DNA from 2 places in the Noviherbaspirillum sp. FW303-A3 genome. Region 2 is predicted to be linked to the other one. Evidence: predicted binding sites of a transcription regulator. Region 2 holds the regulator's gene; the other holds the start of a gene.
The links. The regulator FliA, encoded in region 2, starts transcription of late flagellar genes. The targets are predictions, from matches to a motif close to CTAAAGTTTNNNNNNNNNNNGCCGNTA.
Positions count from the first base shown of each region.

Region 1 (14,423 bases), 1.6 Mb from region 2:
AGTCCTTCCTCGTGCAGGTAGGCGTGGAACTTGTCGGCGGACAGCGTCAGCATGCTGGGTGCGCTGTCGAATGCAATGACATGGGTGCCTGCGCGCGTGAACGTCATGTTCAGTGAGGGCGGTGCAATATGCGCCTTCACCGGTCCGCCGCGCTCGCCTGCGGCATGGACGCGCATGCTCGCGGCATGCGATGGACTGACGCCGATGCGCTCGCCTTCGAAGTATTCGCCGACGAACATGCCCACTGCAGCCGTGCCGCCCACGGGAAGAGAGAAAGGCGCCGGCCACAGCCAGAATTCGTGTGCGCCGGCAAATGGGGAAAGAAAAACAGTCCAGGCCGTCAGGGCCGTGCGTGCCAGTCGTTTCATTGCGAAGTCGTGGAAAGGTCGATGACCTATTCTACGAGGCGGCGGCGCATTCGGATTCAGACCATCAGGTCGATCTGCTGCACGGTGCCCGCGCCACCGTTCTCCGCAAGGTAGACACCCGAACTGCGCACCGCGCCGAGTTCCTGGTTGGCACTGTCCTTGAGTTCGAATGGCGTCTCAGCCCTGCCGAGGTAGACGGCCCCTACGCCATAGGACTTCGCGGAGTTCAGCGTGCCGCCGCCCTTGTCGTCCTGCATCCACACGCGCAGCTGCGCGAAGACCGGGTCGTTGTCATCGATCCAGCCGTTGCCGTCGCTGTCGAATTCCGCAAGTTCGGCGAAGCCGTCCCCGCTGGTCGGGCCGAACAATTCCTTGCCCGAGTCGATCTTGCCGTTGCCGTTGTGGTCGAGCGCGAGGTAGCCGCGATTTCCCGTGAGCAGCGGCACCTGTTCCGCCTTGCCGTCACCGTCCAGGTCGAAGCTGAAGCGGCGGTTCTGCAATTGCGCCGCCGTACCGTCGAAGTTGATGACGAGCGGGTCCTTGCGTACCGCATCGCCGGCACGCAGGGAGACCGAGGATTCTTCGCGATAGCTGCGGAACATGTCGAGGTCGAGGGTCAGGCTGATCTCCTTGCCGTCGGCGGTGCGGATGAGTGCTTCCGCATGGAAGGTGGTGTGTTCCGTTTCTTCGCGTACTTCATGCCGGTCGTAGGCGATGCCGAAGCCGGCGCGCGGCGGCGGCTCGGGATGCTCCGCGGCTGGTGTCGGCGCCTCTGGGGCCATGTCGTCCGCCGAGACCGTCTTTACCTTCACGCCGGTCATCATCTCGACGACCAGCTTGATGAAGTAATAGACAGGGTCGTTCTCCGCATTTTCGATCGCGTCTTCGACCGCCTGTGCCTCCGATGCGGCAGGCGGCGGTGCCGCAGCTGCAGCCGCCATGCGTGCAGCGGCCGAGATCGCGACCACGGACGGCGCATTTTCGCCGGACTCGGCGGCAGGCGGCTCGTCGCCGACCCAGGCGCGCAGGGTTTCCCGCACTTCGGCGCGCTGGTTGGCGCGATGCGATGCATTGAACTGGATGTTGGACGCGTCGATTTTCATGGCAAGCCCCGGCAATACGACATATGTCTTGTAACGTCCGGTTGCCCGAGAACTTGATAACCATCAAGTGAAAGTCTTTCTATCCTTCGCCGCTGCTTGATAGCCCCATGGATATGGGATGGTGTCGTGACGGATAGGAGCGTGTAATGGTCTTTGACTGCAAGTTACTGCACAACAATATTTTCCATGTTCGCCATGCACACCCGCACCCGCCCGAATTTCGAAGACATGAAATTGCAAGTCGGGACCCGGCTGCAACTCATCCTTGCCCGTCCCGGCAAGCCGACCTACTTCTCGTCCCTGATCGGTTACGCCACCGGCGAATACCTGCTGGTGAAGATACCCGTCGAACACGGACTGACCGTTCCGATGCTGGAAGGCGAGCGCGTCACGGTGCGCGTGTTCTCCGGCGTGTCGGTGTACACCTTTTCCTGCGACATTGAATCGATCCTGCTGGCGCCGCGCTATTACATGCACCTGAGCTTCCCGCAGGAAATCGGAGCGACGCCCCTGCGCAATGCTGCGCGGGTGAAGGTGAGCCTGCCGGTCGAAGTGCGCAGCCCGCCATCGGAACACGGTTCCCCGATCGAGGCCATGCTGTCGGACCTGAGCATCACCGGCGCCTTCATCGCCGCCGGCAAGGTGCTTGGCGGCCCTGGCGACCGGATATCCGTCTCGTTCACGTTCCGCGTGCAGCCGACCAACCAGCAAGTGCAGATCCGCACCGATGCCACGATTTGCAGCAGCCGCCCGCTCGACACGAACGGCAAGCGCGCCGAGCTCCTGCATGGCGTCGGCATCCATTTCGACCGCATCAGCGAAAACGAGCAGTTCATGTTGCAGCATTATCTTTACGATGCGGAAAATGCCGTGATTCCTTGACAAGCTTTTGTTGCCGCGCTGCGACTCGCCACATCAAATTTCCCCGGAGAACGTTTTCCCTGCGCAATTGGCACATACAATCGTGCGCATCATGGAACAGTTGTTGAGCGTGCTGTACGGCGTATCGGGAATCGCGGCGTCGGCACTATATATCCCGCAGATCATCCGCTACCACCGCGATCCGGCAGCGCGCGAATCGATTTCGCTGCTGTCGTGGGGCGGATGGATCGTCATCGCCGCCATCACGATCGCCTACGCCTTGTGGGTGGTGAAAAGCACGCTGATCGCCTCCGTCGCCAGCCTCAACGTGCTGGCGCAGGTTACCGTCCTCGCCTACGGCATCCGCTCCCGTTTTCGCACCGGCAGGTTGCAATCACCCGCGCTGGCCAGGCAGTAACCCGGCCTTTTCGCACCGTCGCAGTGCACGCCCACACAACGAAACAACAAGTCAATAGTTGCGCCGCCAAGGACGCGGCAACAGCCCTATAATCGGGTCAGTCATACTTTCCGCTGCGCAACCCATCAAGCAAACATGCACTGGTCAGAAGGATTCTCATCGTCCCGCAACACGCGCGCGCAAACACGCCGCCGGCTGTTCCTCGCCGCCGCGTTCGCCTGGGTAATCGCACCCGCCGCTGAAGCCATGCCCGAGGTGCGCATCGGCGTCGGCCTGACCAAGCCGCCCTACATCATGGAGAACGGCGATGGCGGCATCGAGTACGAGATCGCCGAGAAGGCCCTGGATGCGAGCGGCTACCGCATGGTGGCGCAGCACCTGCCCCCGGCACGCGCGCTGGCACTGCTGCGCGCCGGCCTGCTCGACGGCATGCTGACCGTCGATGAAGGCATCGGCGGCAACGGATTTTTTTCCGACACCTACATGTACTACCAGAACGTCGCTACGACATTGGCGAGCCGCGGCATACGTCTGCGCGGCATCGGCGACCTGGAGCAGTATTCGATCGCCGCCTTCCAGAATGCCAGCCTCATCCTCGGGCCCGAGTTCAAGGTGCAGGCGGAACGCCACCATGATTACAAGGAACATCCGCAGCAGATCACGCAGAACCGGCTGCTGTACACGGGGCGCGTGGACGTGGTCGTCGGCGACCGCCTCATCTTCCGCTACCTGAACCGTCAGGTGGAGGCCTCCATCAATACCAGCCAGCCGCTGGTGCATCACATGATTTTCAAGCCGAGCGCACGCAAGGCCGTGTTCCGCGATGCCGAGCTGCGCGAGGCGTTCAATGCAGGACTGAAGAAAATCCGGAAGAATGGCACCTACGCCGCCATCTACAAGAAATACAACGAAGTAGCCGAACCCTGAACTCCGTTTCCACAGGAACCTTCTTTGAACAAGCGTGAATTCCTTGCAGGCGCGGCACTCGGCGCCGCTGCCCTTGCCGGCCCTGCCAACGCAGCCTGTCGCCCGCAGTCCTCCCCCGCCCTCCTGACCATTACCGGCGCCATCGGCCGCGGCAACCGCGGACCGCTCGACCCGGCGCTGGACCAGATGATGAAAAAGCAAGGCATCCGGTTCGACAAGGGCCATGCCTTCGACTTTGCATCCCTGGCGGCACTGCCTGCCGTGACGATCCGGCCCACGCTCGAATACGACGGCAAGCCCCACGCGCTGCGCGGGCCGCTGCTCACGGACGTGCTTGCTGCGGCGGGCGTGCGTCGCGGGCAGGCAGAACTCGTGATGCGCGCGATAGACGGCTATGCGCCCACCGCTACGCTGGCGGATATCGGCAAGTACCGGTTCATTGTTGCAACGCACCTGGATGGCAAGCCTATGCCGGTAGGCGGTCTCGGCCCTCTGTGGGCGCTGTATGACGCCGACCGTTTCCCTGACATGGTGGGCAAGCCGCTCAACGAGCGTTTCAGCAACTGTCCATGGGGGCTGTACCATATCGAGGTGCATTGACGGAAGCAGCGGCCGGGGCCGTGTTGAAAGCGGCAAGGGAACTGTTATAGTTGGCCCCTGTCCCCCTTCCTTGACCGTCCTTCTCGCATGAACCAGCCGACCGTACGAGCCGACAAGCGCCGCGCGCCCACTCCGGCCGGCATTGTGCTTCTGTACGCGCTGTTTGCGGCCATGTGGATCGCGGCATCGGACCGGGTGCTGGGCTTCCTGTTCAGCGATCCCGTGCAATTCGAGCGCATCAGCACGCTCAAGGGCATGTTCTTCATTGCCGTCACGAGCCTGCTCCTGTACCTGCTGATCCAACGCTGGCAGGGATCGCTCCGGCAGGCGCTGTCCACCTCCACCCACTACCGCGAACGCCTCGAACGCGTGCTGCACGGTTCCAGCGACGGCTGGTGGGACTGGGATCTGGAATCCGGGCAGGTGTTCTATTCCGCACGGTGCTGGGAAATGCTCGGCTACCAGCCTGAAGAAATGCCGTCGGATACCAACCTGTGGCGCCATCTCGTGCATCCGGAAGACATCGCCGTCGCAACCGGCAGCTTCGATGCAGCGATCGCGCACGCCACGCAGGGCTTTTCCATAGAGATCCGGCTGCGCCACAAGAAGGGGCACTATGTGCCGGTCCTGTCGCGCTACATGGTCCAGCGCAACGCCGACGGCGCCGCGGTCATTGTTTCCGGAACCAATACCGATCTTACCGACCGCAAACGTGCCGAAGAACGCCTGCGGCAGGCAGCCGTGGTCTTCGAAACGACGCATGAAGGAGTGATCGTCACCGATGGCAGCAAGCGCATCCTCATGGTCAACAATGCCTTTACCTCCATCACCGGCTATACCGAAGAAGAAATCCGGGGAAAACGTCCCGATCTCTTGCGTTCCGGCCGGCATTCCAGGGACTTCTACCGCGAGATGTGGGCCAGCATGGCATCGGCCGGGCACTGGCAGGGCGAGATCTGGGACCGGCGCAAGAACGGCGAGGTATACCCGCAGCTGCTGAGCATCAGCGAAGTGCGGAACGATGCCGGCGCCGTCCAGAATTACGTCGGCGTCTTTGCCGACATTTCCCGGCTCAAGGCATCGGAGACGCAACTCGACTTCCTTGCCCACCACGATGCGCTGACCCACCTGCCGAACCGCATGCTCCTGCTGTCCCACCTGGAGCACGCCATGCGCGCGGCGCAGCGCGACGGCGTGCGTGTCGCTCTCCTCATGCTCGACCTCGACCGTTTCAAGGACATCAACGACAGCCTCGGCCACAGTGCCGGCGATGCGCTGCTCAAGCTGGTGGCCGAGCGGCTGAGCGCCCGCCTGCGTGGCATGGATACCGTAGCAAGGCTGGGCGGCGATGAATTTGCCGTCATGCTGCCCCACATCATCGAGCCGGATGACGCCGCCCTGGTTGCCAACGAAATCATCGCCGCACTGGGACAGCCGTGGCTCCTGCCCAACGGGGTCGAGGTGCGCAGCAGCGCCAGTATCGGCATCAGCATTTTTCCGGATCATGGCGTGGCCACGCAGGACCTGCTGCAGCATGCGGATGCTGCCCTGTACCGCGCGAAGCAGGAAGGCCGCGGCTGCTTCCGCTATTTCACCCAGAACCTCACCTACGCCGCGCGCGAACGCATCGACCTGGAAGCGAAATTGCACCGGGCGGTCGAGCAGGATGAACTGCGCGTCTTCTTCCAGCCGCAGGTCGATATCGCCAGCGGGCGGATTGTCGGCGCCGAGGCCCTGGTGCGCTGGCTCGATCCGCTGGAAGGCCTGATCCCGCCATCACGCTTCATCCCCGTCGCCGAAAGCACCGGCCTGATCGCGGACATCGGGGAGTGGGTGCTGCGCCATACCTGCATGCAAGGGAAGAAATGGATCGACGCAGGCCTGCCGCCGCTGACGCTCGCCGTCAATATCTCGCCGCGGCAGTTCCTGCGCGGCGACATCGGCAACACCGTGGCGCGCATCCTGAAGGAAACAGGCTTCCCGCCAACCCGCCTCGAACTGGAACTGACGGAGAGTGCGCTGATGGAGCGTGAAGCGGATGCGGTCGAGCTGCTGAACCATTTGCGCGCAATCGGCGTGCGGCTGGCCATTGACGACTTCGGGACCGGTTACTCTTCCCTCACCTACCTGAAGCGCTTCCCGCTCGACGTGCTGAAGATCGACAAGGCCTTCATCGACGGCGTTCCGCACCGCCAGGACGACAGCGCCATTGCGGCCGCCATCGTGGCAATGGGCCATACGCTGGGATTCAAGGTGGTGGCCGAAGGGGTGGAGAATGACGGCCAGCTCGCGTTCCTGCACACCGCCGGCTGCGACATGTACCAAGGCTACCTGCGAAGCCGCGCATTGCCGGCCGACGCATTCGAAAAGCTGCTGGCGGCCGCAATCGCCAACGCCTAGAAGCTTCACTTGCTCCGCATGCTCGGCTGGTACAGCTGGAAATTGCCGCGCCCCATTCCCTTCGCGTAGTACATCGCGGAATCGGCCGCGGTCAGCAGCGATTCGGCATCGTTGCCGTCCGCGGGGTACATGCTGATGCCGATGCTCGGCGTGATCTGCAGTTCATGGCCGCCGACGCTGTACGGCCGCGCCAGCGCAAGCAGCAGGCGCCCTGCGGTTTCGCAGGCAGCGGTCGCCGACTGCATCTCGGGCAGCACGACGACGAATTCGTCCCCGCCCACGCGCGATACGGTGTCGACCGCGCGCAGCAGCGAGCGCAAGCGCAGCGCGACGGCCTGCAGCAGCAGGTCGCCGATACGATGGCCGAGGCGGTCGTTGACGGGCTTGAAGCGGTCGAGATCGATGAACTGGATCGCCACCTGATGCACATTGCGCCGCGCCATTTCCAGCGCCTGTTCCAGCCGGTCTTCCAGCAGCCGCCGGTTCGGCAGGCCGGTCAGCGCGTCATGGTTGGCGAGGTAGCGGATCTGCTGCTCGGCCATCTTGCGCTCCTGGATCTCGGCCTGCAGGCGGGCGTTGGCCATTTCCAGCGCCGCAGTGCGCTCCTGGACGCGCAATTCGAGCTGGTCGCGCGCGTGCAGCAGCGCCTCCTGCGCATTCTTGCGCTCGGTGATGTCTTCCGTGATGTAGATCGTGCCCTTGCTGTAGTCGTGCGGATCGATCGCCTTGGCAAGCACGCGGCACCAGAACGTGCTGCCGTCGCGCCGCTTCATGACGACTTCCAGGTCCAGCCGCTGCCCGCTGCCGAGAACCGGGCGCGCCAGGCGCGTCAGCTCCTCGTAGGCCTCCTTCGACGGATAGACGATCTCGGTCGAAAGCTGGTGCAGCTCTTCGCTCGACCAGCCGAACATTTCCGAAAAACGCCGGTTGCAATGCAGGAAACGCCGCTTGCGCGTAAAAGTGATGCCCAGCGAGGCGTTGTCGAGGATCGCCTGGTATTCCAGCAGCGTCTGGCGAAGCTGGCTATCGCTCCCCGCCTCGGGAAATGGCTGATTGCTGGCGGAAAGAATAAGGCCTCCTGATGCGCGACGGTGCGGCGGTGACAAGTCCCGCCACCTATGGGACAGACGGATTCGGTAGTAGTACGTAGGAATACCCGTATCCTACTCTTTCTTGGCTGAAATAGCATTGTCAATTCGGCCAGTCGGGGCGCAGGCGGCGCCCTGGTTCGCCGGGAATGCTTGACGCATGTCATTGGGAGGCCGCAAGGGCGCCACCTACACTAGCGCGGTATCCCGCCTTCCCCTATTCCCATGACCTCCCCCGACACCAGCGGCGGCATGTCCGCCCTCCGGCCGCGCATGCTGCTCAACAAGCTGCTCCCCTGGATGGTGCTCACGCTGTCGCTCGCGGTGACGGCGGACCTCTGGCACAACGACCAGAGGTCCGCGGAACGTGTCTTGCAGCAGGACTTCGACTTTCACGTACATGAAGCCCTCGGCCTGATCGAGGAGCGTATCGGCGCTTACCAGAATGTCCTCCGCGGCGCCGCCGGCATGTTCGCCGCGTCCTCGGACGTGGAAAGCGACGAATTCGAGACCTATGTACGCAACCTGGACCTGGCGCGCAGCCACCCCGGCATCCAGGAGATCGTCTTTGTCAGCGCCGTGCCGCACGATCAGGAATCGCACTTCATCTCTCGCATGCGCGGCAAGGGACGACCCGGCTTCGTCATCACGCCGGAGACAAACCTGCCGCTGCATGCGCCCGTGACCTACCGGATTGCAATGGAGGATGACGCAGAAGACACCCGCGGCCTCGACCTGTTCGCGCTCCCGTTGCACAGGACGGCGCTGGAACACGCCTTCGAGCATGGGAGCGCCGCCGTCACGGGCCCGTTCAGCCTCCTGCGCAGCGCGAAGCACCCGTTGGGGCAGGCCGTGGCGATGTACCTCCCGGTACACCGCTACGATCCTGCATTGAGGCGAAACATCCACCTGGGCTGGATCGGTGCGCCCATCCGCATGGACAGCCTGGTGACGGCAATGACGACGGAAATCGGGTTTGAGCTCGATGTCGAAATCTACGACGGCGAGCAGATCACAGGCCCGGCGCTGATGCTGGACAGTGACGAGGTCCCCATGCACCCCGGGAAGGGATGGGGACGTTATCGCACCGATACCCGGATGCAGGTCGCGAACCGCGTCTGGACGATTGCCGTGCAATCCCTGCCCGCCTTCGAGGCCCGCCTCGACAAGAGCGGAACGGTCAAGGCCTGGTTCGGCGCCGGCGTCAGCATCCTGCTGGCGATCATCACCTGGCAACTCGCCGGCAGCCGCGCGCGTGCGCTCGAAGCTGCGCGCGAGATGAACCAGGAACTGATCGAGCGGGAACACCGCTACCGGCAGATGTTCGAGGACAGCGCATCGATTTCCTTCCTGCTCGATCCATCCAATGGCCGCATTGTCGACGCCAATATCGCGGCCGCGGCATTCTGGGGGCATCCCGTTTCCGCCTTGCGCACGATGCGGATCGACGAGATCGATACCTCGCCGCAGGACGGAATCCACACACTGATGCAGCAGGTGACCAGCGGCACCGTCTCGCGCTTCGAATGCCGCCACCGGCTGGCAAACGGCGACGTACGCGACGTCGAACTGTACGCCGGCACGCTCGACTACAAACGGCGCGTGCTGATCTATGCAGTCCTGCACGACATCACCGCGCGCAAGCAGGCAGAGCTTGCATTGCGCAGCAGCGAAGAACGCTACCGCCTGATCGCAGACAATACCGGCGACGTGATCTGGATGATGGACGCCGACACGCTCAACTTCACCTATATCAGCCCGTCGATCCAAAGGCAACGCGGCTACACGCCGGAGGAAATCATGGCCCTGCACCGCCATGCCGGCAGCCGTCCGGAGCCCCCAGGCGCAGGCGCCATGCCGAAGATGGGCCATCGCCTGCACGAGCGCATTCGCCGTTTCGCGAACGGCGACGAATCGCAGCGGCGCGAAATCAAGGAAATCGACCAGCAGCACAAGGATGGCCGGATGATCCCGGTGGAAGTGGAGTCGACGCTGTTGTGCGACGCGGACAATATCCCGCGCACCCTGATCGGCGTGTCGCGCGACATCTCCGCCAGGCGCCAGGCGCAGGAAGAACAGAAGCGCTTCGTGGCCATGGTCTCGCACGAATTCCGCACGCCGCTGGCGACGATCGACGGCGCAGTGCAGCGCCTGCTGTCCACGGCCGCAGCCCATACCGACGACGCTACACGCAAGCGCCTGGTCAAGATCGAAAAATCAGTGGACCGCCTGACCGGCCTGCTGGACGACTATCTGACGCAGGAACGCTTCGACACCGCCGGCCAGGGATTGCACCTGAGTCAGGCCTCGCCATTGTCGATGATGCTGGATTGCGCCGAATCGGCACGCGCCCTGACGGCAGATCACACAATCATCGTCGATGCGACGGAGCTGCCGGAAACCATCACCTGCGACGCCGACCGCCTGCGCCTGGCCTTGCGCATCCTCACCGACAACGCGGTCAAGTACACCCCGACCGGCACCCGCATCATGCTCATGGGACGCAATGCGCCGCAGGGCGGCATCGAACTGCGAGTCTCCGACAACGGGGCCGGGATCGACGGCGGAGAACTGCCGTACATCTTCGACAAGTTCTTCCGCGGCCGTTCCGCCGCCCGCGAGGCCGGTTCCGGACTGGGCCTGCATCTCGCGCGCGCAGTGGCGGAAATGCACGGCGGCACCCTTGGTGCGCACAACCGGCCGGAAGGCGGTGCGCAATTCACGATGTGGCTGCCGGCGCATGTCGAACGCGCCCGTACCGGCCTGGTGAGAATTGGATAGTTTTTCACCCCCTCCGGTTTTCTACAATCGAAGGCATGAACAAATCGTCTGAATGACGCCCAAAGATTTCACACACCATGGCTTCCATCGTCATCGTTGAAGACAACCTGTCGTACGCAGAAGATGTCGCCGACTACCTCACCGAGAACGGTCACGACGTCAGGATCAGCGGTTCCGCCGAATCGATGTGGACCACCCTGAGCCAGGGCGACGCCGACGTGATCCTGCTCGACCTGGGACTGCCCGACGACTCCGGGTTCAACATCATCCCGCGCCTGCGCGAGCTGTATCCGTATTCCGGCGTGCTGGTCCTGACCGCGCGCGTGATGCTCGACAGCCGCATCCTCGGACTGCACCTGGGGGCCGACAATTACCTGACGAAACCGATCAAGTTTCCGGAACTGGCCGCCCATATCGAAGCGCTGTCGCGCCGCGTCCGTACCCGTGCACGAGATGCGGCGCCGCCCGCCTGGTCGCTGAACAAGAGCGAGCGCCAGCTGCTGATGGCAGGCGCCAGCGCCATCGACCTGACAGAGAAGGAATTCAAGCTGCTGCACATGCTTGCGCTCTCCACGCAGCCGATTCCACGCGACTCGCTGATGATCGGGCTCGGCGGCGACCAGTACGAAGACACCAAGAAAATGGACATGCTGGTCTACCGCCTGCGCAAGAAGGTCAAGTCGGCCATCGGCGCCGAGCTGCCGTTGCGCAGCGCCTATGGCGAAGGCTACAGCCTGTCCGTTGCCATCAACCTCCTGTAAAGCAGCCAGCATGTCCACCGCATTATCCGCAGCAAAGAGCCTCGACCGGCAGTACGCGCATCTGCTGTATCCGTCCGCCATCGGCATCGCGGGCAGCGCCGGCATCCTTGCTGCCGGCGGCCTGAGCTGGACGGGTTGCATCCTCGCCGCATCGCTGGCCGCCGCCGGCGCCGCCGCCGCGTTTCGGATCAACGAGCGCCATCATGCACTACGCGATTCCGTCGCCGACTACCTCCATTCGCAGCGCAATTTCAGCGAGAAAGTGGCCCCTGTCTGGGCCGGCCATATCGAGACCTCGCGCGAGCAGATGGAAACGGCGATTTCCGAGCTGACACACGACTTCAGCCGCATTGTCGACCAGCTCGACGAAGCGGTTCATTCCGCCGGCACGGCAACCGGTTCCATCGAAGACCGCGAGAACGGCCTGGTGGCCGTCTTCGACCACAGCAAGCAACAGCTCGGGGAAGTGGTGGCATCGCAGCGCATGGCGATGGACAGCATGACGACGATGCTTGAAAAGGTGCAGGGACTGGACAAGTTCATCGTCGAGCTGCAGGACATGGCGACGGAAGTGGCGAAGATCGCCGCGCAGTCCAACCTGCTTGCGCTCAATGCCGCCATCGAGGCCGCACGCGCCGGCGAAATGGGACGCGGATTCGCGGTGGTGGCCAAGGAGTTCCGCATGCTGTCCAACCAGTCGGGCGAGACCGGCAGGCACATTGCCGACAAAGTCGGCATCATCAGCGAAGCCATCCTGTCCACCTGCAAGGCGGCCGAGGAATCCGTGCGCCAGGAAGACGGCGCGATGCTGGAATCCGAGCACACGATCAACGCCGTTCTGGACGAGTTCCGCAAGATCACCGATGCCTTGCAGGAATCGAGCCGCCTGCTCAAGGACGAGAGCGTCGGCATCAAGGATGAAATCGGCCAGGCGCTGGTGCAGTTGCAATTCCAGGACCGCGTCAACCAGATCCTGACCCAGGTAAAGACCAACATCGAGCACCTGCCGTCCTACCTCACGCATAGCGGCGACCAGTTCTGCGCCGGCGGCGACCTGGAACCGCTCGACCCTGCCCCGTTGCTCCTCGAAATGAAGAAGAGCTACGTCATGTCGGACCAGCGCGCGGTGCACCGGGGCGACAAGGTCGTTGCCGGCGGCGGGAGCGACATCACTTTTTTTTGAGGATGTTATGACAAAGACCATCATGATCGTGGACGACTCCGCTTCGATGCGGCAGGTCATCGGCATTGCGCTGAAAGGCGAAGGCTACACCGTGATCGAGGGACGCGACGGCAAGGACGCCCTGTCCAAGCTGACCGGACAGAAGGTCCACCTCATCATCAGCGACGTCAACATGCCGGTCATGGACGGCATCACCTTCTTGAAAGAAGTGAAGCAACTGCCGAATTACAAGTTCACCCCGATCCTCATGCTCACGACGGAATCGGAGGAGTCGAAGAAACGGGAAGGCCAGGCCGCCGGCGCGCGCGCCTGGATGGTCAAGCCGTTCAAATCGGACCAACTGCTGAACGCCGTTCAGAAGCTCTGCCTGCCCTGACGGCCGAAATAACCGGAGATTGCCATGGATTCTGCCGAGCAGCAGAAGAGCGCCTTGCTGCGCGTTGAAGGTGAAATGAACATCTACAAGGCGTCTGAACTCAAGCAGGCGCTGCTTTCCGCCATCCCCGCCGGCGGCACGCTGGAAGCCGACCTGTCCGGCGTGACCGAAATGGATTCCGCCGGCCTGCAATTGCTGATACTGGCAAAAAAGACTGCCCAGTCGCGCGGCGGCGACCTGAAGCTGGTCAACCACAGTCCGGCCGTGGTCGATATCTTCGAACTGCTGAATCTCGGCACCTTCTTCGGCGATCCGCTCGTCATCCCGCCCCGCACCGCCAATCCCCATCCTTCCGCGAGATAACGCAATGAATCTTGACCAGGCACTGCAAACCTTCATCGCCGAAAGCAAGGAATTGCTGGAGGACATGGAGAACGCGCTGCTCGCCATCGAGCAGACGGAAGACCGCACGGAAAACGTGAATGCGATCTTCCGCGCCGCGCATACCATCAAGGGGTCGTCCGGCCTGTTCGGGCTGGACCATGTCGTGTCGTTCACGCATGTCGTCGAGAATGTCCTCGACCAGGTGCGCGGAGGCAAGCTGGAGATCAGCGACCCGCTGGTATCGCTGCTGCTCTCCTGCTGCGACCATATCGGCTCCCTGGTCAATACCGTGGCAGGCGGCCAGATGGAAGCCGACGACAAGAACACCGAACGCGGACTGCCGCTGGTCGAAAAGCTGCGCACCTATCTCACCGGCGCGCCGGCGGCCTCATCCGTCCCTGCCGCTGCGCTCGTTCCGCAGGAGCCGGCGCAGGTCGAGCGGATCGACAGCGACACCGTCGAGTCGGACCACTGGCACATCTCGTTGCGCTTCGGGCGCGACGTGCTGAAAAACGGCATGGACCCGCTTTCCTTCATCCGTTACCTCGGCACACTGGGCACCATCGTCGGCATCGCCACCCTGCCCGATGCGATTCCCGAGGCTGCGGAAATGGACCCGGAAAGTTGCTACCTCGGCTATGAGATCGCGTTCCACAGCGACGCCGACAAGGCAACCATCGAGAACGTGTTCGATTTCGTGCGCGATGACTGCCGGCTGCGCATCCTGCCGCCAAAGAGCCGGATATCCGATTACGTGCGCATGCTGCGCGAGATTCCGGAAGAGTCAGTGCGCATTGGCGAACTGCTCATCCGCTGCGGCACCATCACGTCCCAGGAACTGGAGGCAGCACTGAACATGCAGATCGGCGCAGAGCCGGCGCAACCGCTCGGCCAGATCCTGATCGAACAGCGTACCGTGCAGCCTGAAGTGGTGGAAGCGGCGCTGACCAAGCAGAAGCAGCTGCGCGAAACGCATGCGCAGGAGAGCAAGTCGATCCGCGTCGATGCCGACAAGCTCGACCAGCTGATCAACCTGGTGGGAGAGCTGATCATCGCGGGAGCCAGCGCCAACCTGATCGCCCGGCGCGCCCACGCCGCCGAATTGACGGAAAGCATGTCCAAGGTGGCCAGCCTGGTCGAAAGCGTGCGCGACAGCGCGCTGCAGCTGCGCAT
Region 1 is NZ_JBYTAZ010000001.1:3,253,157-3,267,579, reverse strand. It holds gene AC3WOY_RS15755 (DUF4198 domain-containing protein) at 1-368, opposite strand, end outside; gene AC3WOY_RS15750 (SPM autocatalytic domain-containing protein) at 425-1,471, opposite strand; gene AC3WOY_RS15745 (flagellar brake protein) at 1,700-2,353, shown strand; gene AC3WOY_RS15740 (hypothetical protein) at 2,445-2,750, shown strand; gene AC3WOY_RS15735 (substrate-binding periplasmic protein) at 2,886-3,677, shown strand; gene AC3WOY_RS15730 (putative pterin-binding protein) at 3,702-4,277, shown strand; gene AC3WOY_RS15725 (putative bifunctional diguanylate cyclase/phosphodiesterase) at 4,365-6,677, shown strand; gene AC3WOY_RS15720 (PAS domain-containing protein) at 6,683-7,783, opposite strand; gene AC3WOY_RS15715 (CHASE domain-containing sensor histidine kinase) at 7,991-10,546, shown strand; gene AC3WOY_RS15710 (response regulator transcription factor) at 10,624-11,307, shown strand; gene AC3WOY_RS15705 (methyl-accepting chemotaxis protein) at 11,318-12,490, shown strand; gene AC3WOY_RS15700 (response regulator) at 12,498-12,866, shown strand; gene AC3WOY_RS15695 (STAS domain-containing protein) at 12,891-13,229, shown strand; gene AC3WOY_RS15690 (chemotaxis protein CheA) at 13,234-14,423, shown strand, end outside.
Region 1: AC3WOY_RS15750 (SPM autocatalytic domain-containing protein) is a predicted target of FliA. The motif match lies at 1,503-1,529, and genes of this name have one in related genera.

Region 2 (14,423 bases):
GCAACAAGAGCACTTTATCGTTCGGGAGCCGCTGCTTAACTCGCAGGAAAGAGTGCTCGGCTACGAACTGTACTGGCAGCATACGAACATCGCAGGACGACGTCCCACGGCGGCCGAGATTGTCTCGCTTGCACAGTTTGTTGCGGACCAGCTCAACAATACCGACTCCGGCGCCTTGCTCGGCGACCAGATTCTGTTCATCGAAGCCTCGCCCGCCCTGTTGGAGCATGAGGTATTCTCCGCCCTGTCGCCCAAAGGGACAGTGCTTGCCTTCCGCGGCGCCGACGTCGCCAATGAAGAGGCGGCAACTGCGATCCGCGCAATGCGCGCAAAAGGTTACGGCATCTCCATTCGCGATGCCAACCTGGCCAGCATCGACAAGAGCCTGCTTCCGCATCTCTCGCATTTCGAGCTGCAGGTCGGTGGCGCTGATTTCGTACCGCAGGTGCAGTATTACCGGTCGCTAGGGATGCCGTCGCTGCGGCTGGTGGCAAGGAATGTCAGTAGCTGGCAGGCATACGATGTGTGCGCCCAGTTGCACATGTATGCATTCGCCGGCCATTTGCACTTGTCGCCGCGCCCCGGCAACCACTCGAAGGAGCTCAATCCGGCGCAAGCCATGATCCTCCAGTTGATGGACATGGTGCGCCGCAATGCCGATGTCAAGCAGCTCGAGGGCGTCTTGAAGCGGGATGCGGCCTTGTCCTACAAGCTGCTTCGCTACATCAACTCGGCCGGTTTCGGCCTTGGCTGCGAAATCCAGTCTCTGAAGCATGCGGTGACGATGCTTGGATACTCGCCGCTGTACCGCTGGCTGGCGCTGCTGCTGGCAACCGCGACAACGACAGGATATTCGCCCGTGCTGATGCAGACAGCTGTCATTCGCGGACGATTCTCCGAGCTGCTTGGCAGCACCTTTTTGCCCAAGAACGAGGCGGAGAACCTCTTCGTCGCCGGCATGTTTTCCCTGCTCGACAAGCTGCTCGGTGTGCCGATGGAAGATGTGCTGGAGAAGATCCAGTTGTCCGAATCGGTCACCCAGGCATTGCTGAGCCGTGAAGGCATCTACGGTCCCTTCCTGGCACTCGCAGAAGCATGCGAGCTGAACTCGAAAAATGTTGACTCGATGGCAATGTCGCTCTGTATCGGCGCCAAGCAGGTCAACCAGGCGCAGATGTCCGCGCTGGCATGGGCGCAGAGCCTGAAGATCTGAATTCCTCCCGCTCTTGACCCCGTTATCCAGCGGCAATGAATAACGGGGGGTTTCCTCACTTATTCCCGCGATAGCGATTCTGTTATATCGCGAATAATCCTTCCTATTCGTCCCTAGTGCGTCGTCCGGAGCGCACTGCGGGAAAAATAGGAGCCGGCAGTGGCCGAAGACAGCGATCTCGAAAAAACAGAACCCGCGTCGCCCAGAAGACTGGAGCAGGCGCGAGAGGAAGGCGATGTTCCCCGGTCGCGGGAACTGGCCACCTGTACTGTTTTGCTGGCTGCCGGGCTTGGTCTCTGGTTCTCCGGAGAGCAGCTTATCCGTCGCCTCAACAGCATGCTTTCCTCCAGCCTCACGCTGGAGCGGGAGCAAGCCTTCGATTTCAGCCTTCTCCTGACCCGTATCGTTCCCGGCCTCATTGATGTCCTGATCGGCCTTGCGCCGCTGGCAGGCATCCTTCTGCTGGTCGCCCTGGGCTCGCCGCTGCTGATCGGCGGCTGGCTGTTCAGCACCAAGGCGCTGATGCCCAATTTTGCGCGCCTCAATCCGTTAAGCGGCATCGGCAACATGTTTTCCACTCGCTCCCTGGTGGAGCTGGTCAAGGCGGTCGGAAAGGCGTTGCTCGTCGGCGTTATTGCATGGATTGTGATCTCGAGCCAGACCGAGGAAATGCTCGCACTGAGTGCGGAGCCTCTCCATACCGGCTGGGCACACCTCGGCAGCATGCTGCTCACCGGATTCATCACCATCGTCTTTGGCCTGGTCGTGATTGCACTCATCGACGCTCCGTACCAGATGTGGCATTACGCGAACAAGCTCAAGATGACACGCGAAGAAGTGCGGCAGGAGTCCAAGGAGTCCGACGGCGACCCGATGGTCAAGGCGCGTATCCGCCAGTTGCAGCGCGAGATGGCCAAGCGCCGCATGATGGCCGAAATCCCGACCGCCGACGTGGTGGTGACCAACCCGACCCACTATGCCGTCGCGCTCAAGTACACCGAAGGCAAGATGCGCGCGCCGGTCGTTGTCGCCAAGGGCGCCGACGAAGTCGCCGCGAAGATCCGCGAAATCGCCACGGAACACAAGGTCGCCATGCTCGAAGCGCCGCCGCTGGCGCGTGCGCTGTACCGCCACGCAGAACTGGGCGACGAGATCCCGGCGGCGCTCTATACCGCTGTCGCGGAAGTGCTTGCCTACGTATTCCAGCTGCGCGCCTATGGCCAGCACGGCGGCGTCCGTCCGTCCGTGCCGGAGCAGATCGACGTGCCGGCCGATATGGATCCGCTGAACGCCAAGCCAGCAACGCCTGACAATGGATTGATGCAATGAACGGCCTGACTCTGCCTGCGTGGCTGACCGGACAATCGAGCAAGGCGCTTGCTGCGCCTCTCCTCATCATCATGATGCTGGCGATGATGGTATTGCCGCTGCCGGCATTTGCGCTGGATATCTTTTTCAGCTTCAACATCGCGCTGTCGATCATCGTGCTGCTGACCAGCCTGTATACGGTCAAGCCGCTGGATTTCATGGTGTTCCCGACCGTGCTCCTGGTCAGCACCATGCTGCGCCTGTCGCTGAACGTTGCATCGACGCGTGTCGTGCTGACCGAGGGGCATACCGGCCCGGATGCGGCGGGCAAGGTGATCGAAGCATTCGGCCATTTCCTGATTGGCGGGAACTATACGGTCGGTATCGTGGTGTTCATCATCCTGACCATCATCAACTTCGTGGTCGTCACCAAGGGCGCCGGGCGTATCGCCGAAGTGGGTGCGCGATTCGCCCTCGATGCGATGCCGGGCAAGCAGATGGCGATCGATGCCGACCTGAACGCCGGCATGATCGGCGAGCAGGAAGCGCGCCGGCGCCGTACCGAAGTGGCGCAGGAAGCCGAATTCTACGGCGCCATGGACGGTGCAAGTAAATATGTGCGCGGCGATGCCGTAGCCGGCATCCTGGTCACGGTCATCAACATCTTCGGCGGTCTCATCGTGGGCATGGTGCAGCATGACCTGGCCTTCGATGCCGCGATCAAGAACTACACGCTGCTGGCAATCGGCGACGGCCTGGTTGCGCAGATTCCCTCGCTGATCATTTCCACCGCAGCGGGCGTGGTTGTTTCCCGCGTCGCGAGCGAGCAGGACATCGGCGGCCAGCTGGTCAATCAGCTGTTCGCCAAACCTGATGTCCTGTACATCACCGGTGGCATCATCGGCGGCATGGGCCTGATTCCGGGCATGCCGCACATCGCTTTCCTGCTGCTGGGCGGTGCGCTTGGCGGTGGCGCTTACCTGCTCAAGAAGCGCAACCAGCGCGTGGCCGAAGCCCCGCCTCCGGAACCTGAAGTGGCCATGACCGCGCCGGAAGTAGAAGAGGCAACCTGGCAGGACATCATGCCGGTCGACACCCTCGGACTGGAAGTCGGCTATCGCCTGATTCCGCTGGTCGACAAGTCGCAGAACGGCGAGCTCTTGCGCCGCATCAAGGGCATTCGCAAGAAGTTTGCGCAGGAAGTCGGTTTCCTCTCGCCGCCGGTTCACATCCGCGACAACCTCGAACTCAAACCTTCCGCTTACCGCATTACGCTCAAGGGCGTGGAAGTCGGGCAGGGCGAGGCATACGTCGGGCAGTTCCTCGCGATCAATCCCGGCATGGTGCAGGGCAATCTGCCCGGCGTGGCGACGACCGATCCGGCATTCGGCCTGCCGGCGACCTGGATCGATGCCGGCCTGCGCGACCAGGCGCAGGCGATGGGCTACACGGTGGTCGATGCCGGCACCGTGATCGCGACCCACATGAACCACCTCATTACCACCCACGCAGCCGAGCTGCTGGGCCGCCAGGAAGTGCAGCAATTGCTCGACCACCTCGGCAAGGAAGCGCCCAAGCTCGTCGAAGACCTGGTGCCGAAAGTCGTCTCCCTCTCGACCCTGCAGAAAGTGCTGCAGAACCTCCTCGTCGAAGGCGTTCATATCCGCGACATGCGCACCATTATCGAGGTGCTGTCGGAATACAGTCCGGCCACCCAGGATCCGAACGAACTCACGGCACAGGTGCGCGTCGCGCTCGGCCGTGCGATCGTCCAGCAGATTTTCCCATCGTCCAATGAGCTGTCCGTCATCACCCTCGACAGCCGGCTGGAACGCATCCTGATGCAGGCTTTGCAGTCGAGCGGCCCGGAAGGCGCCGGCATCGAGCCGGGTCTTGCCGACACGATCGCGCAGCAGGCCGAACGTGCGGCGCGCCAGCAGGAGCAGATGGGGTTGCCGCCGGTATTGCTGGTGCCGGGACCGCTGCGCGCATTGCTCGCCCGTTTCCTGCGCCGCGCGCTGCCACAGCTGAAGGTGCTGTCGCACGCTGAACTTCCTGATTCCAAGACGATACGAGTTACAAGCCTAGTTGGAGGCCAAGCATGAACGTAAGAAAATTCTCCGCAAAAACCTCACGCGATGCGTGGCGGCTGGTGCGCGAAGCATTGGGCCCTGATGCGGTGATCCTCTCCAACCGGACCATCAATGGCATGGTCGAGATCCTTGCCCTCGCGCCGGAAGACATGTCTTCGCTGGCCGAGCCTGTGATCGAGAAACCTGCCAAGGCGCCGCTTTCCGAATCGACCCTCGCCGCATTCGGCGTCAAGCGCCAGCCGGAAGTTGTGCCCGAGGCTGCGCCACCCGCATTCGGCGCAGGCCGCCCCATCGATAGCGACCAGGCATCCAACCTCGCCGACGCGCTTGCCGCGAGTCGTAATGGCGTTGCGAAAGAACGCAGCAGTGCTGATATTTCGGAAGTGATGTCCGAATTGCGCGCCATGCGCGGCATGCTGGAATCGCAGCTGGCCGAGATCGCCTGGAGCAGCCAGCAGAAGCGCGAGCCGATCAAGGCCAACGTGATGCGCGAATTGCTCTCAGCCGGCTTCAGTGCCAGTCTTGCACGCTATGTGACACAGAAGCTGCCTGCGGGCGAAAAAACAGAAAACGGATTGGCATGGGTCAAATCCGTCCTCGCACGCAACCTGAACGTCATCGGCAACGAGAGCGAAATCCTGGAAAAGGGCGGCGTCTACGCGCTCGTTGGACCGACCGGTGTGGGCAAGACAACGACGACCGCCAAGCTGGCGGCGCGCTGCGTGATGCGCCACGGTGCCGGCAAGCTCGCACTGATCACGACAGACGGCTATCGTATCGGCGGTTACGAGCAGTTGCGCATCTACGGCAAGATCCTCGGCGTGATGGTGCACTCCGTGAAGGACGAGACCGACCTGCGCATCGCGCTGGAGGAATTGAAGAACAAGCATACCGTCCTGATCGACACGGTCGGCATGGGCCAGCGCGACAAGATGGTGGCAGAACAGATTGCCATGCTCTCCGGCACGGATGCGAAAGTGAAGCGCCTGCTCTGCATGTCAGCCACCTCCACCGGCGAGACGCTGAATGAAGTGGTGCGCTCCTACCAGGGCGGCGGGCTCGCCGGCTGCATCATTACCAAACTCGATGAAGCGGCTACGGTCGGCAATGTCCTCGATGTGCTGATCCGCCAGAAGCTCAACCTGTACTACGTGGCCAACGGCCAGCGCGTTCCGGAAGACCTGCACGTCCCCAACCAGCATTACCTGATCGACCGCGCCTTCAAGCTCAAGCGAGAGACGGCGCCGTTCCAGTACCAGGACGACGAACTCCCGCTGATCATTGGTGCGGCGGCAGCAATGAACGACAAAGGTTTGCGCGAGGTGACCCTTGGCTAGTTTTGATTTCGACCAGGCAGAAGGCCTGCGGCGCATGCTCACCGGCCCGAAGCCGCGTGTGTTTACCTTCCTGTCTGCTGCTTCCGACGAAGAGAAGGGCGCCATGCTCGTCAACCTCGGCGCGTCCCTGGCGCAGGCCGGACGCGATGTGTTGCTGGTGGATGCAAGCCTCGCATCGGAAGGGATAGCCTCTCGCCTCGACGCATTGCGCGGCGCCACGCTGACCCAGATCGCAAGGCAGGAACGCAGGCTCGACGATGCGATCCAGCAGATGCCGCAAGGCTTTGGCGTGGCTGCACTCAAGCGCGGCCTGCAGCGGAGCGCAGTGAAGGATGCAGAACTGGCAAGCCGCATGGACGATGCATTCGACCAGCTCGCCACCCGCGCCGACATCGTGGTCGTCGATGCCGAACTCGACAAGGAAGATTCTCTCGCCATCCCGGCCCTGAACGACACCGAGATCGTCGTGCAGGTCGCGAACAACCCGGAATCGATCAAGGTTGCCTACACGCTCATCAAGCGTCTCAACAACAAGCTCGGCCGCCGACCGTTCAGTATCCTCATCACCGGCGCCACCGACAAGGAAGCGCAGGTGGTCTATGAAAACATGGCCAAGGCGGCCAACCGTTATCTGGCTGTCAAGTTGAATTCGATGGGCTCGGTCCCGGCCGACGAGCATTTGAAGCGTGCCATGCACCTCGGCCGCGCAGTGGTCGATGCCTTCCCTCTGGCGGGGGCATCGGTGGCGTTCAGGCGCCTGGCAGGGAGGGTTGTGTTGTCGGATATGGCCGCAGCGGGATAACATGGCGGTTCTGATACTGGTGCTGACTCTCGCACCCGAAAACTATGTACACCGTTAGCGGAAAATCCGACAAGAACCAGCTGCTGGAGGAGCACGCGCCTCTGGTAAAGAAGCTGGCACACCAGATGAAAGCCAAACTGCCGCCAAGCGTGGAGGTGGACGACCTCATCCAGGCCGGCATGATCGGCCTGCTGGACGCAGTGAGCCGTTACGAGGAAAACCACGGCGCGCAGTTCGAAACCTATGCGGTGCAGCGTATCCGCGGCGCCATGCTGGATGAGCTGCGAAGCAGCGACTGGCTCCCGCGGAGCATCCGCCAGAACATGCGCAAGATTGAAGTTGCGATGAATAAATTGCAACAAAAGCTCGGCCGCGCACCTTTGGAAGCGGAAATCGCGAAGGAGCTGAAGCTCTCGCTGGACGAGTATCAGGAGATGCTCAATGAAGGCAGCGGCCACCAGTTGGTCTACTACGAGGATTTCAACGACAAGGACGAGGGCGAGCATTTCCTCGACCGCTACTGCATCGACGAGCAAAGCGATCCCTTGAAGGCGTTGATGAACACCGGCTTCCGCGATGCCGTCATTCGCGCCATCGAAGCCTTGCCCGAGAGGGAAAAAATCCTGATGGGTCTCTACTACGAGCAGGAGATGAACCTGAAGGAAATCGGCGCCGTGATGGGCGTATCCGAATCGCGCGTCTGCCAGCTGCACAGCCAGGCAATCGCGCGCATGCGTTCGAGATTGCGGGAGCAGGCGTGGACTGGGCTAGCTTAGCCGGCCTCGCGATCGGCATCGTCGGCGTCCTGTTCGGGCAGGCGCTGGAGGGTGGCCACATCGATTCGCTGATCCAGCCGGCGGCCTTTGTGATTGTCGTGGTCGGAACGATGGGTGCCGTTCTGCTGCAAAGCGGCACGGCGACGTTCCTGCGCGGCGCGAAGATGCTCCAGTGGGTTTTCGTTCCTCCTCCCGACAAGACGCTCGGACTGGCGCAGCAAATCACGCTCTGGAGTGCGACGGCACGCCGTGAAGGCTTGCTGAGTCTGGAACGCTACGTCGAATCGGTAAAAGACCAGTTTACGGTCAAGGGATTGCGCCTGATCGTTGATGGCATCGATCCTTACAAGATCCGCGAAATCCTTGAAGCCGATATTTCCACTTATGAGCGGCGCGAGCGCCAGGCAGTGAAGATCTGGGAGGCGGCGGGCGGTTACGCGCCGACCATCGGCATTCTCGGTGCGGTGCTCGGTCTCATCCAGGTGATGGAGAACCTGACCGACCCCAGCAAGCTTGGCGGCGGCATTGCGGTGGCATTCGTGGCGACGGTCTATGGGGTCGGCCTTGCCAACATGGTGTTCCTGCCCATTGCCAACAAGCTCAAGACCATCGTTGCAGACGAAGTGCGCCGGCGCGAGATGTTGACGGATGTGTTCTGCAGCGTTGCCAACGGCGATAACGCGCGCGTCATCGAAGAGCGCATCCTCGCGTATCGCTAGCGATCATCACCGGCAATCATGGCGCGAAAAAAATACGACGACGACAGCGACAACCATGACCGCTGGATGGTGTCCTACGCCGACTTCATTACGCTGCTGTTTGCCTTTTTTGTCGTGATGTACGCGCTGTCCTCCATCAATGAGGGCAAGTACCGCGTACTGTCGAATTCGCTCGTGAATGCATTCGGCCGCGTGCCGACGGCGAAAGTCCAGGCAGAGGCAGCCCCAACCGGCTTGCCCCTTGTGCTCCCGCCACGGCAGCGCAATAACGAGGCGCTGCGCCGCGAAAAGGAGCAGCTCACCACCGTAGCGCGCAATATCCAGGACGTCATGGCGCCGCTGGTGCAGCAGGGCAAGGTGCGCGTAACCCAGAGCGCGCGCGGGGTGAACGTCGAAATCAATGCGAGCGTCCTGTTTGCGCCGGGCGATGCCAGACTTTCCGGGGAAAGCAGCGAGGCATTGCGTGCAGTGGCCGACGTCCTCAGGAATGACGATCACGCCATCCAGGTGGAAGGGCACACCGACAGCGTTCCGATCAAGAATGCGCAGTTCCCGTCAAACTGGGAATTGTCCTCGGTACGTGCGTCGAGCGTTGTCAGGTTGTTCATTGACAGCGGCATCGCCGAAAAGCGCATGACGGCGGTCGGTCACGGACCGACGCAACCGGTCGGACCGAACGATACGGCGGAAGGCAGGATGCGCAACAGGCGGGTGTCGGTCATGATTCTGTCCAACCTGCCGGAAAATGCGACGGAAGTGCCGGTGAAGGCGCCGCGGTAAGCTGCTGAAGCGGGGAATTCGCCGATGCGCGCGGCACCGGCATCGATCGGATCAGCCGATGACGAGGCGGCGGCTGCCGGATTGCGATGCGGACTGGCCGTTCGGGCCGTACATGTTGCCGCCTTCGCCGCTACCCTGAAGGATATTCAGGGCAGCCTGGTTGCGGTTCAGATGGCGGCCGATCAGCATGCCATTGGTGCGGTTCAGTTCTTTCGCCTCGCGGGCAAGCTGAAGCAATGCGGTCCAGGATTGGGCGGCGGAGGCTTCAGTGGTCGGGCTGCTGGCCCATTTCTGCATGCCTTCTTCGCTGGCTTCCAATCCCGCGCCAGCCAGGGCGCGATGCCGGCCAAGCGAGAGTTCGCCCATGCGGGCGACGATTTTCGTCTTCTCTTCGGTAACCTTGATCAGCTCATCGATGTTGGCATCGACAAGGTGTGCCTGCTCCAGACGGAGCAAATCGAGCAGGGCGCCTGCGGCACGGACTTCTTCAGCGAGGGTCTGCGCCAGTGTATTACCGAGAGATTGCATGTGTTTCTTAAGCCTTGCGAGTACGAATCAAGTCGTTGACCGTATCGAGCAGACCGTTGGCGACCTTTTCAGCGTCCACCTGGAACCGGCCTTCCGCGATTGCGGCCTTGATTTCTTCCACCTTCTTTGCGTCGAACACGGAATTGCCGCCAACCTGGGCCAGCGATTCCAGCTTCGAAGAAAGCTTGACGGTGTCAGAGCCGGCCGGAGCCGGGCTGACAGGGGCAGCCTTGTCTGCCCCTTTCCCGGACCGGGTTTGCGTTGTGCCAACGCCCAACCCTCCGGTTTTCTTGAGTGAGTCATCGATTTTCACGGCATTTTCCTTGTCTGGTTGGTCTTCTACTGCTTGTCATCTTTCTTATCGACGCTATTTCGGGAAACTTTAGCGCCTGATTGCAGAATTCCGGAAAAATCTCTTGTCGCTCAATAGCCTACTTCCACTATGCCGCCAGCCTTGGCGATGCCGCTGACGACTTGTCCCGAAGCTGTCCTTGCCTGCGCTATTTGACCTTCGGAAGCGTTATTCAGTGCCCGTGCTTCGGCGGAAACGCGAAATCCGGGGCCGGAAGAGACAACGCGCACGGATTGTCCTTGCTGCACTGCCGGCTGGCTGCGAAGGCTATCGCTGCGCAGCGGCGCGCCGGACGGCAGTGAAATGGCGACGGTCCTGCCGATTGCCTGGTTGGCATCGGTAATGATTCCGTTTGGCAATGCTGTCAGGTCCCCCTTGATCTTGACCACGTCTGTCGCGCCAACCGCGTGTCCCTGGGCGAGCGGGGCGGCGGTGATGACGTACTCACCGATGACCTGTACCGTTGCAGCGACATAAATGGTCCAGGGGGAGGGCGTGGTGCAGCGCACACCGACGGTTGTCTTGCCCCAGATGCGGCTGCCGTTCGGCATGAATGCCTGCGGTTCCGCGCACTGCGGGAGGTTGGTGCGGGTATCCACATTGCCGACCGAAATATTTACCTCTCCGGGTAGTCCCGCCGTCTGGACGCGAAGGAACTGCTCGACGGCCTGTCTGACCAGGGACGTGTCCTGGCGCTGCGTCTGGCCGTGGACGAGGCCAGGCAAAACGCACAGAGCGACTGCCGCGGCGGCAGAGAGGGTGGCGAAAAAGGGATTCATTGCAGGCTACATGTTAAAGAGGGAGTGGTGAATCAAAATGATGAATAAGGGACAGTTTTGAAGTCTTCTCGTTCGATAGGTGTGACATCGCCCTCCGTATGATCAAGCCTACATTAATCCATCATCGGTTCGAGTTGTCTTTTTTGTAACCGAAGTCTCCGGAGGTAGTCATGATCGGGAAGCTTGACGAGGCGCTGCAATTCCACCAGGCCGCGCTGCGTCTGCGCTCGGAGCGGCAGCAGGTGCTGGCTTCGAACATCGCCAATGCCGATACGCCGAATTACAAGGCGCGTGATATCGACTTCAACAGTGCGCTGAAGCAGGCCATGTCGCCCGGTTCGGCCGCGGCTGACGGGGCGATGGTGAAGACGTCGCCCAATCATTTGAGCGGCAAGGCAGCAACGACAGCCAGTGGCGTGCCGCTGCTCTACAGTACCGCGGCACAGGGCAGCGTGGATGGCAATACGGTCGATATGGATGCCGAACGCGCAAAATTCGCCGATAACGCGCTGCGTTACGAAGCGAGCATCACTTTCGCGGGCGGCGCACTCAAGAAGCTGCTTGCAGCCGTACAGGGGCAATAATCATGTCGCTGTTTAATATTCTCAATGTATCCGCTTCGGCAATGAGTGCGCAGGGCCAGCGCCTGAATACCGTTGCCAGCAATCTTGCCAACGCCGACAGCACGACAAGCGCAACGGGACAGACGTACAAGGCCAAGCAGGTCGTGTTTCAGGCAGTCCCCTCGAACACGCCGGGCGCCAGCGGCGTGAAGGTGCAACAGGTGGTGGAGGATCCGTCGCCGCCCAAGATGGTGTACGACCCCAAGCATCCCCAGGCCGACGAAAAGGGCTATGTCGCGATGCCGAACGTGAACGTGGTGGAGGAGATGGTCAACATGATCTCGGCATCGCGCTCATATCAAAACAACGTCGAAGTTGCGAATGCGGCCAAGACCATGCTGCTGAAGACGCTCACGCTGGGCCAGTAAGCCAGGAGTATTGAATGACCACCGTACAGACGAACAACAAGGTTAACGAGGATCTCATGGCTGCCATGAATCCTGCGAAAAAGGCGACGTCGACCACGCAGGATGCGCAGGACCGTTTCATGACGCTGCTGGTGACGCAGATGAAGAACCAGGATCCGCTGAATCCTCTGGACAATGCCCAGGTCACCAGCCAGCTGGCGCAGCTGTCCACCGTGACAGGCATCGAGAAGCTGAATGCCACCATGGAATCCCTGATGGGGAGCTACCAGGCAAGCCAGCAGGTGGCAGCTGCAAACATGATCGGGCACGGCGTGTTCGTGCCGGGTTCCAGCCTCGAACTCCAGGACAAGAAGGCGTTGCTTGGCCTCGAACTGACGGAGCCGGCCGACAAGGTCGTCGTCACGATTTCGGACTCCACCGGCAAGGCCGTGCATTCGATGGACCTCGGCGCACTGAAGGCGGGTATCCATCCGCTGGCGTGGGATGGTGAAACGAGTAAAGGAGCTGCCGCCAATGGGGAATACACCTTCAAGGTGACAGCGACGCGCGGCAATGAAAAGGTGGAAGCGACCAACCTGTCGTTCGGCGTCGTGAACAGCGTTACATCCAATGCGCAAGGTGTGAAGCTCACTTTGCCCGGTGTCGGCGATTTCACCATGTCCGACGTGAAGCAAATTCTTTAATACCGTTGCCAGGTAGCCTGAATCAAGGAGAAGTGAAATGAGTTTTCAACAAGGTCTTAGCGGTCTCAATGGCGCATCCAAACAGCTTGAGACGATCGGCAACAACATCGCCAACGCCAACACCGTCGGCTTCAAGGCGGCAGTGACGCAGTTCGCGGACGTGTATGCCAACTCGTTGAGCGGCACTTCCGGCATCGGTACCGCCGGTATCGGTACCCGGGTTTCCCAGATCGCGCAGCAGTTCAGCCAGGGCAACATCACTGCCTCGAACAGCGCGCTCGATATGGCGATCAACGGTGGCGGCTTCTTCCGTCTCAACAAGGATGGCGCCATCAGCTATGCGCGCAACGGCCAGTTCCAGATCGACAAGGACGGATTCATTGTGAGCGCGGATGGCGGGCGCCTGAGCGGCTTTTCCGCCAACAACCTGGGCGTGCTTTCGACCGGCAGTCCGACTGACCTGCGCATCAGTACCGCCGACCTTTCTCCACAGGACACGAGCAATATCGAGATCCAGTTCAACCTCGACTCCAGCGAGGCGATTACGGCTGCGCCGGCTTTCAACAAGTCGACCTCGGTGACTGTGTACGATTCCCTGGGCAATTCGCACGTGGTGCAGCTCAACTTCCGCAAGACGGCAAACAATACCTGGCAGGTTTTCGCGTCGAGCACGACCGGTACTATCGGTGCTGGTGCTATCACTACGCTTAATTTCAACAATGACGGCACGCTGCTGTCCGGTTCTCCGGGAACGATCAGCATGGCCTTGACGAACGGTGCGGAAACGCCGCTCAACGGCGCAACCGGTATCAACCTGGACATGAGCGCGGCAACGCAATTCGGTTCGGTCTTTGGCGTGAACTCCACGAGCCAGAACGGCTTTGCATCCGGTCGCCTCTCCGGTTTCAACATCGGTTCCGACGGCATCATCACCGGCCGTTATACCAACGGCAAGACATCTACCCTTGGTCAGGTAGTCCTGGCCAACTTCTCGAACCCGAACGGCCTGCAACCTCTGGGTAACAACCAGTGGGCGGAAAGCGCGGCTTCGGGCGTGGCACTGATCGGTACGCCGAACTCCGGCCGCATGGGCCTGATCCAGTCCTCCGCCGTGGAAGACTCGAACGTCGACATGACCGCGGAACTGGTAAACATGATTACCGCGCAGCGTGTGTTCCAGGCTAACGCGCAAACGATCAAGACGCAGGACCAGATCCTGCAGACCCTGGTGAACCTGAGGTAATGCATCTGGAGCCGTAGTGCAGGCGTGATAGCCGGCATTGCATGGAGAACGAATGGACCGCCTGATATATACCGCCATGACCGGCGCGAAGCATATCCTGGAACAGCAGGCCAATACTTCGCACAACCTGGCGAACGCGACAACGACCGGTTTCCGGGCCCAGCTGGATTCATTCCGCACGGTGCCCGTCATCGGGGAAGGCCTGCCTACGCGGGCCTTTGTCGTCGACGCGACCGTCGGGACAGACTTCACTCCCGGTCCGATCCAGAACACCGGCCGCGACCTGGACGTGGCCGTGCAGGGCAAGGGTTGGATCGCCGTGCAGCTCGATGACGGCACCGAGGCCTATACGCGCAACGGCAGCCTGAAGATCAGCGAGAACGGCGTCCTGCAGACGCAGACTGGATTGAACGTCATGGGTGACGGCGGACCGATTGCCGTCCCGCCGGATGTCTCGATTATGGTAGGGGGCGACGGCACCGTTTCGGCGGTGGCGACTACCGGCGCCCGCGCGGTAACGCCCCTGGGACGGATCAAGCTCGTCAATCCGCCAGAGGAAACGATCGTGAGGGGCGATGACGGGCTGTTCCGCGTTCGCGGCGGGGACGCGGCGGACGCCGACGCCAATGTCCGTGTCGCCGGTGGCGCGCTCGAAGGCAGCAACGTCAACACGGTGGATGCGATGGTCAACATGATCAGCCTCGCGCGCCAGTTCGAGACGCATATGAACCTGCTCAAGAATGTCGAGAGCAACGAGACGAAAGCAGCGCAGCTCCTGTCAATCAATGCTTGACGGGCCCGGCACAATGAAGCAGGAAC
Region 2 is NZ_JBYTAZ010000001.1:4,838,361-4,852,783, forward strand. It holds gene AC3WOY_RS23265 (EAL and HDOD domain-containing protein) at 1-1,213, shown strand, start outside; gene flhB (flagellar biosynthesis protein FlhB) at 1,373-2,542, shown strand; gene flhA (flagellar biosynthesis protein FlhA) at 2,539-4,626, shown strand; gene flhF (flagellar biosynthesis GTPase FlhF) at 4,623-5,951, shown strand; gene AC3WOY_RS23285 (MinD/ParA family ATP-binding protein) at 5,944-6,753, shown strand; gene AC3WOY_RS23290 (RNA polymerase sigma factor FliA) at 6,798-7,529, shown strand; gene AC3WOY_RS23295 (flagellar motor protein) at 7,511-8,248, shown strand; gene motD (flagellar motor protein MotD) at 8,267-9,028, shown strand; gene AC3WOY_RS23305 (flagella synthesis protein FlgN) at 9,080-9,556, opposite strand; gene flgM (flagellar biosynthesis anti-sigma factor FlgM) at 9,564-9,869, opposite strand; gene flgA (flagellar basal body P-ring formation chaperone FlgA) at 9,980-10,687, opposite strand; gene flgB (flagellar basal body rod protein FlgB) at 10,858-11,271, shown strand; gene flgC (flagellar basal body rod protein FlgC) at 11,274-11,678, shown strand; gene AC3WOY_RS23330 (flagellar hook assembly protein FlgD) at 11,693-12,361, shown strand; gene flgE (flagellar hook protein FlgE) at 12,399-13,604, shown strand; gene flgF (flagellar basal-body rod protein FlgF) at 13,657-14,397, shown strand.